DNA from 2 places in the Tardiphaga sp. 285_C5_N1_2 genome. Region 1 is predicted to be linked to the other one. Evidence: predicted binding sites of a transcription regulator. Region 1 holds the regulator's gene; the other holds the start of a gene.
The links. Region 1 encodes HrcA, which represses chaperone genes, less so after heat shock. Its sites were predicted from a motif close to GTTAGCACTCNCNNNNNGNGAGTGCTAAC; they were not measured.
Positions count from the first base shown of each region.

Region 2: AB7951_RS22440 (co-chaperone GroES) is a predicted target of HrcA. The motif match lies at 2,810-2,838, and genes of this name have one in related genera.

Region 1 covers NZ_CP197241.1:5,877,264-5,881,569, forward strand. Annotated here, with positions in the region: gene grpE (nucleotide exchange factor GrpE) at 1-492, opposite strand, end outside; gene hrcA (heat-inducible transcriptional repressor HrcA) at 598-1,686, opposite strand; gene rph (ribonuclease PH) at 1,840-2,562, shown strand; gene rdgB (RdgB/HAM1 family non-canonical purine NTP pyrophosphatase) at 2,598-3,233, shown strand; gene hemW (radical SAM family heme chaperone HemW) at 3,220-4,306, shown strand, end outside.
Region 2 covers NZ_CP197241.1:4,737,128-4,741,433, forward strand. Annotated here, with positions in the region: gene AB7951_RS22425 (protein phosphatase CheZ) at 13-786, shown strand; gene AB7951_RS22430 (MFS transporter) at 819-2,027, opposite strand; gene AB7951_RS22435 (hypothetical protein) at 2,090-2,617, opposite strand; gene AB7951_RS22440 (co-chaperone GroES) at 2,930-3,226, shown strand; gene groL (chaperonin GroEL) at 3,376-4,306, shown strand, end outside.

The sequences.
Region 1 (4,306 bases):
GACGGTGCCCGCAGGCACGGAAGCATCGGGCACTTCGTACATCGCCTGCTGGAAATTCGGATCGAACTTCTCGCCCGACGGATCGAACTTCTTCACGCCGTTCTTTTCCAGCGTGTTGAGCAGCGAACGCTCGGTAAGCTCGACACCTTCGAGGAGCGCCTTCAGGCCCGGATCGGCCGCGGCCTTGGTGTCGGCAGGCACGGCATCCAGCGCACGCTGCAGGCTGTCGGCGATATCGAGCACTTCGCGCGCGAAATTGGCGATCGCATAGGTGCGGCCGTCGGCGACTTCCTTCTGCGTCCGCTTGCGCAGATTTTCCATCTCCGCCAGCGTGCGCAGCATCTTGTCGCGCGATTCCGCTGCTTCCTTGGTCAGGGCCTCGACCGAATTCGGTTCCGGATCGTCCGGCATGATGTAGGGCTTGGAGACCACCGGATCGGCGGCCTGCGCCGTCTTGTCCTGATTGTCGTTCTGCCCATTGGAATCAGTCATCACGCTGCCTTCTCAAAAACACGCCAAAATGGTGGGATTGCTGAGCGGGATATCGGGGTTTGAGCGCCGAAAATCAAGCGCAACCAGCCGGATTCGGCCGATCTGTCAGCCGCCAAGCATGCGGCTGACGATGCGCGCCGCGTAATCTACCATCGGGATCACCCGCGCATAGTTCAGCCGGGTCGGGCCAATGACACCGAGAACGCCGACAATATGGCCGGCACCATCGCTATAGGGCGCAATGATCGTGGACGAGCCGGACAGCGAGAACAGCTTGTTTTCCGAGCCGATGAAGATGCGGACACCTTCGGCCGTCTCCGCCCGGCCGAGAAGATCGATCACCTCGCGCTTGGCTTCGAGATCGTCGAACAGGAGGCGAACGCGTTCAAGATCCTCCAGCGCATGGAGATCCTCGAGCAGATTGGCCTGGCCGCGCACGATCAGCTGCCGATCATCCTTCTCGCCACCCGACCAGCTGGCAATGCCGGCGGCAATCACCTTCTGGGTCAGTTGATCGAGCTCGATCTGGTTCTGGGTCAGTGCCGTTTCCAGTTCCAGCCGGGCCTCGGCCAGCGTACGGCCGCGAATCCGGGCATTGAGGAAGTTCGACGCCTCGTTCAGCGCCGACGACGGCACGCCCGGCGGCAGGGTCAGCACGCGGTTTTCGACCTGGCCATCCTCGGCAACCAGCACGACCAGCGCCTTTTCGGGCTCTAAACGGACGAATTCGATGTGTTTCAGCCGCACATTGGACTTGGCGGTCAAAACTACCGCCGCTGCGCGGGTCAGGCCGGACAACTGCGTCAGCGCCTCGCCGAGCGCCGCCTCCACAGTCTGCGAGCGCCCCACCGAGGACAATTGCTGCTGGATCGACTGCCGCTCCGACTCGGTGAGGTCACCGACCTGCATCAAGGCATCGACGAAAAACCGCAGTCCGAGTTCGGTCGGCAGCCGTCCGGCAGAGGTGTGCGGCGCATAGATCAGACCGAGCTGCTCAAGGTCCGACATGACGTTGCGGACCGAGGCCGGCGACAGCGGAACCGTGATCAGGCGTGAAATATTGCGCGAACCGACAGGTTCGCCGGTGGCGAGATAGCTCTCGACGATCTGCCGGAAGATCTCACGCGATCGCTCATTGAGCTGGGCGAGGCCGGCATGCGGCGAAATCAGGCCGATCGGATCGTGGTGGACCACAGGATACTCCTTGAGGACCTAATCTGTCGCTCCGGCGGGCGGGATACAAGCACCATTGCGGTTGTGGAACCTGCCCTGCCCTTGCCGCTACGCTCCGTGCCCCCTAAAAGCACCGCGAACAGGCTTTCTCTGGACATTTGGAAGGATTTTCTCATGCGGCCAAGCCGTCGTGCGCCCGATGAACTGCGCGCCGTGTCGCTGGAACGCGGCGTGGTCAAATATGCCGAAGGTTCCTGCATGGTGAAATTCGGCGACACTCATGTGCTGGTGACCGCCACGCTGGAAGAGCGCCTGCCGCCATGGCTCAAGGGCCAGGGCCGCGGCTGGGTCACCGCCGAATACGGCATGCTGCCCCGCGCCACGCTGGAACGCACCCGCCGCGAAGCCGCATCCGGCAAGCAGGGCGGCCGCACCGTCGAGATCCAGCGCCTGATCGGCCGCTCGCTGCGCGCTGCCGTCGACCTCGAAGCGCTCGGCGAACGCCAGATCACCATCGACTGCGACGTGATCCAGGCCGATGGCGGCACCCGCACGGCGTCGATCACCGGCGCATGGGTTGCGCTGGCCGACTGCATCTCATGGATGAAGAACCGCAACATGTTCAAGAACGGCGGCGGAAACGTGCTGCGCGACAATATCGCGGCGATTTCCTGCGGGATCTATCAGGGCACCCCCGTGCTTGATCTCGACTATGCCGAGGATTCCGAAGCCGATACCGACGCCAATTTCGTGATGACCGGCGACGGGCGCATCATCGAGGTGCAGGGCACCGCCGAGAAGACGCCGTTCACGCAGGACGAGTTCTTGAAGCTGATGGCCCTGGCGCAAAAGGGCGTCGGACGCCTCGTCGAGCTGCAGAAAATGGCCATCGCGTGATTCCGCAAGTCATCAAGCAGGCGTAGACTCGCATCATGCATCGTCGAATCACTGGGAAGCTCGTCATTGCCACCCACAATCCCGGCAAGCTTGCCGAGATGCGCGACCTCCTGGCCCCCTACGGCATCGAAGCAGTGTCGGCCGGCGAGCTCGGTCTCGCCGAACCCGACGAGACCGGCAACACCTTCAAGGCCAATGCCGCGATCAAGGCGATTGCCGCGGCCAATGTCGCGCAACTGCCCGCCTTCGCAGATGATTCCGGCCTCGTCGTCGATGCCCTCGACGGCGCGCCCGGCATCCTCTCGGCGCGCTGGGCCGGCGATTCCAAGGACTTTACCGGCGCAATGACGCGCATCGAGCGTTTGCTGCAAGAGCGCGGCGCGACCTCGCCTGACAAGCGCACCGGGCATTTCGTCTCGGCGCTCTGCGTGGCGTGGCCCGACGGTCATCTCGAGGAAGTCGAAGCGCACGCCCACGGCACGCTGGTCTGGCCACCACGCGGCACTGCCGGTTTCGGCTACGATCCGACATTCCTGCCCGATGGTCACGCTCGCACCTATGGCGAGATGACCGCGGTCGAGAAGCACGGGTTGCCGCCACTCGGCGAGGGCTTGTCGCATCGCGCCAGGGCATTCGTGAAACTCGCGGAGATCTGCCTTGAACCCCGCTGACGCACAGCAAGACGCTTTCGGCGTCTATGTGCACTGGCCGTTCTGCCTGTCGAAGTGCCCGTATTGCGACTTCAACAGCCACGTCCGTCATCACGCCGTCGACGAAGTACGTTTCGCGCGGGCCTTCGCACGCGAGATCGAAACCACGGCTGCCCGCACGCCTGGCCGCACGGTGACGTCGATCTTTCTCGGCGGCGGCACGCCGTCGCTGATGCAGCCGCAGACCGTCGGCGCAATTCTGGATTCGATCGGCAAGTACTGGAACGTCGCCTCCGACGTCGAAGTATCACTCGAAGCCAACCCGACCTCCGTCGAAGCGACGCGCTTTCGCGGCTATCGCGAGGCCGGCGTCAACCGCGTGTCGCTCGGCGTGCAGGCGCTAGACGATGCGTCGCTGAAGTCGCTCGGACGTTTGCATACGGCGCGCGAGGCACTCGATGCCGTCGCCATCGCGCGCAGCGCGTTCGATCGATATTCGTTCGATCTGATCTATGCGCGCCCCGACCAGACCCCGCAGATGTGGACCGACGAACTCAAGCTCGCCATCTCGGAAGCCGCCGAACATCTATCGCTGTATCAGCTGACCATCGAGGAAGGCACGCCGTTCTTCGGATTGCACGCCGCCGGGAAACTCAAGACCCCGGACGAAGGCCTCGCGCGCACGCTTTATGACGTGACGCAGGAGGTTTGCGCACAGCAGGGCCTGCCATCTTACGAGATTTCCAACCACGCTCGCCCCGGTGCGGAGTGCAAGCACAACCTCGTCTACTGGCGCGGTCAGGAATATGCCGGCATCGGGCCTGGCGCCCATGGCCGCCTCGACATCGACGGTGTCAGACATGCCATTGCCACCGAGAAGCGTCCGGAAGCCTGGGTGATGCGTGTGGAAGACAACGGCCACGGCGTCACGTCGGATGAATTGCTCAACAGCGAAGAACGCGCCGACGAATATTTGCTGATGGGCCTGCGCCTCGCCGAAGGCATCGATCCCGCGCGCTATCAGATGCTGTCTGGCCGCGCGCTGGATGAGAAGCGCATCGCCATCCTGCGCGAGGAAGGCGCCATCGTCGTCG
Region 2 (4,306 bases), 1.1 Mb from region 1:
TTGGGGGACCTGATGTCTGTTCGTCGCAAGCGATTTCGCATTGAAGAAGTTTTCGGTACTGCACCTATGCCCAATGAAGTGGTGGGCAGCAGCGAGCCGATGCCAATGCATCGCGAAATCATGGCTGAGCTCCGCGCGATCCGCGCGCAGATGGGAGCGCCGGCCCGCAACGCCGTGACAGATCAGGTCGGTGCCGCCGCCGATCAGCAGGTTGCGGAAGCGCAGGCGCTGCTGGCAACCTACCGCGCTCAGATCGAGCAGTGCGAAAAGCTGAAGATCGAACTCGATCTGATCCACGACGCCATTACCCGTACCAAGATGGAAATCGCAGTTCTTCACGGCAAGAGCTTCGAAGGCGACGAAATGGCGAAGGTCAACGGTGAACTCGGCGCCGTCGTCGGCGGCACCGAAGAAGCCACGCAGCAGATTCTCGCCGCAGCCGAAGCCATCGATAATGCATCGACAGCGCTCGGCAAGGTGACCTCACCCGATCAGCAGAAGCAGATGCTAGAAGAGATCGGCGATAACGTCGTCGCGATCTTCGAAGCCTGTAACTTCCAGGACCTCACCGGCCAGCGCATCAGCAAGGTGATGACCACGATGAAGTTCATCGAAAACCGCATTACTGCGATGATGGACATCTGGGGTGGCGTCGATGAGATCAAGGCGCATGCGCCGGCCAAGGTCGATGACCGCAGCGAAGACGACAAGCTGCTCAACGGCCCGAAGCTGGACGGCGACGTCGGCCACGCTTCGCAGGACGATATCGACGCGCTGTTCGGCTAACGCCGGAACCTGCGCGCAAGGTTAGAAACGACTTAACGCCGGGCCGCAACGCCCGGCGTTTTTATCATCACGAAGCAGACCAGTACGATCAACGCTCCCGCCGTCCCGAGCAGCAGTACAGTGCGGTCCGACAGCGTCTCGATCGCGGATGCCACCACGAACGGTGCAAAGGCCTGCACGAACAAGGCAGGCCGCGCGATGCGGCCGATGACGCGGCCATACCCGACCGGACCGAACATCAGCAGCGGCAGCGCGCCGCGCGCGATGGTCATGACGCCATTGGCGGCGCCGAAAGCAACCGCGAACAGCGCCGCGAGCGGAAATGAAATCCCGGCCAATGCCAGCATCGCGAAGGCCGACACCACCAGCACCACCGCCCCGCGCGCGATCCACAGCGGATGGGTGCGTCCCGCCAGCATGAAGTCTGCCAGCCGCGATGCCACCTGCGCCGGTCCGAACATCGCACCGATGGTCACCGCCGTTGCGGCACTGAGCCCGCCGCGCTCCAGCAGCGCCAGCAGGTTCGACGTCACGCCCGACAGAATGAAGCTATAAAGCGAAAAAGCCGCCGCCAGCAGGATGAACGGCCAGCCTTCCGGGCGCAGGGTTGCTTGCTGGGGGACGACAACGGCGTCCACAACGGGCAGAGGCGCGACGGCGACGTGGCGCGGCAATGCAAAAGCATGAAGCGGCGCAACAACGAAGGCGAAAATCGCTGCGAAGGTCAGATACGTCCCGCGCCAGCCGACAGCCTCAAGCAGAAGATGGGTCGCCGGCCAGCCAACCGTCGAGGCGAAGCCGCCTGCAAAGGTCACGAAGGTGATCTGCCGCCGCGCCGAGGCACCGAAGATACGCGTCAGCGTGGCGAAGGCGGGATCGTAGAGCGACGCAGACATTGCAGCGCCGAGCAACAGCCAGCAGGCCAGATAGGTCGCGGGATGGTCGGCGACTGAAAATAGCGCGAGACCCAAGGCACCGGCCAACGCACCCGATGCCATGACGACATTGCCGCCGTGGCGGTCGATCAATCCACCAACCACCGGCGACAGCAGTCCCGATACGATCAGCCCCAGCGAAAAGCCCGCCATGCCGAAGGCCAGCGACCAACCATGCGCCGCCGTGACATGCGGCATGGTCAGCACCGGTGGATAGATCAGGATGCCCCAGGTCAGGATCTGGGTGAATGCCAGCACGAGGACCGCGCGGCCCGGTCCGAAAACGAGGTCGCGCAATCGGTGCATGGGCTCACGTCTTCAAGGGAGTGGCGGGATCCGCCTTACGCCTCAGGTCAGGCCTTGTCAGGTCAGGCCTTGGGTGCGCAACGGACATAGACCATGTTGCCGTAGCGAACCGCAGCGTCCTTGTCGATGAAGCGCGTGACGAGAATCCGGCCGTCGAAGGAGACGATCTCGCGATCCTTCTCGCCACCGGCGGGACCGGGCGGGCCGATATAGTTCTTGCCGCTCGGCGAGCCCTTGAGGCGCAGTTCCTGCGGCGTCGCCTCGTCGGCGAGATGCATGATGACGCCGCCGGTGGCGCCCTGGCCGATGATATAGGGCTGCTTGCACTGGCCGCGCGCGGCATTCTCGGTGCGAACGCGATCATTGGGATTCATGTAAGACGCCAGACCCCAGCGGCCGACGAGTTCTTCCGAGCGGATCGAGGCTGGCAGTTCCGGCACCGGCGGGGGCTCCTGCGGCGGTGTCGGCTGCGAGTTCCCAAAGCTGAACCCGCCCAATCCACCAGACGTGCCGCACCCGCCCAATGACAGCGCCAAAGTTGAAACGATCGCCAGATGGGCAACCGTGCGGGCGTAGCGTGACCTGATCATATTATCCCCTAGAGCAAATTCCCCGGCTGCCCGTCCCGGCAGCCAAGCGCAAAACACCTGACGGCGCAATGAGGTCGGCAGAATTACGCCGACTCTCCATTATGGTTTCCAGATCATCCTATATTGGCCTCACCAAGGCCTTAAGGCCTCGCTTGACTCAAAAAGCGTCTGGCCATATTTCCCGGACGCTCAATTAGCACTCCCGGAGCGCGATTGCTAAGGGAATGAGCCGGCCGCCCCCGAGCGTTCCGGCTGGATTCCCGCCCGCCTCCGAGATGGCAACGAAATCGCAAACCCTAAAGGGACACTCCCATGGCCAAGACCAAATTCCGCCCGCTGCACGACCGCGTCGTCGTCAAGCGCATCGTCGCCGACGAGAAGACCAAGGGCGGCATCATCATCCCGGACAGCGCCAAGGAAAAGCCGTCTGAAGGCGAAGTCGTCGGCGTGGGCCCCGGTGGCCGCGACGAAGCCGGCAAGCTGATCCCGATCGACATCAAGGTCGGCGACAAGGTTCTGTTCGGCAAGTGGTCGGGCACCGAGATCAAACTCGACGGCGAAGAACTCCTCATCATGAAGGAGTCGGACATCATGGGCGTGATCGCTTAAGCGACTCGCTTCAGCCTCCCTACACGCCGTCATCACCGGGCTTGTCCCGGTGATCCACGTCTAGGCCGCAAGCTCGGCAAGGCGTGGATGACCGGGACAAGCCCGGCCATGACGGAGCTTTAAACTTCCCAAATTGGAGCACCATCAACATGGCAGCCAAAGACGTTAAATTCTCCGGAGACGCGCGCGATCGCATGCTGCGCGGCGTCGACATTCTCGCCAACGCCGTCAAGGTCACGCTCGGTCCGAAGGGCCGCAATGTCGTGATCGAGAAGTCGTTCGGCGCTCCGCGCATCACCAAGGACGGCGTCACCGTCGCCAAGGAGATCGAGCTCGAGGACAAGTTCGAGAACATGGGCGCGCAGATGCTGCGCGAAGTCGCCTCGAAGACCAACGACACCGCAGGCGACGGCACCACCACCGCCACCGTGCTGGCCCAGGCCATCGTCCGTGAAGGCGCCAAGTCGGTTGCTGCCGGCATGAACCCGATGGACCTCAAGCGCGGCATCGATATCGCCGTCGCCGCCGTCATCAAGGACATCACCAAGCGCGCCAAGCCGGTTGCGTCTTCGGCTGAAGTCGCTCAGGTCGGCACCATCTCCGCCAACGGCGACGCCGCCATCGGCAAGATGATCGCCCAGGCAATGCAGAAGGTCGGCAACGAAGGCGTCATCACGGTTGAAGAGAACAAGTCGCTCGAGACCGAAGTCGACATCGTCGAGGGCATGAAGTTCGATCGCGGCTACCTGTCGCCCTACTTCGTCACCAATGCCGAGAAGATGACCGCCGAGCTCGAGGACGTGTACGTCCTGCTCGTCGAGAAGAAGATCTCCAGCCTGCAGGCCATGCTGCCGGTGCTCGAAGCCGTTGTGCAGTCGGGCAAGCCGTTGCTGATCATTGCTGAAGACGTCGAAGGCGAAGCCCTCGCCACCCTCGTCGTCAACCGCCTGCGCGGCGGCCTCAAGGTTGCTGCCGTCAAGGCACCGGGCTTCGGCGATCGCCGCAAGGCGATGCTGGAAGACCTCGCCATCCTGACCGGCGGTCAGCTCGTCTCGGAAGATCTCGGCATGAAGCTGGAAA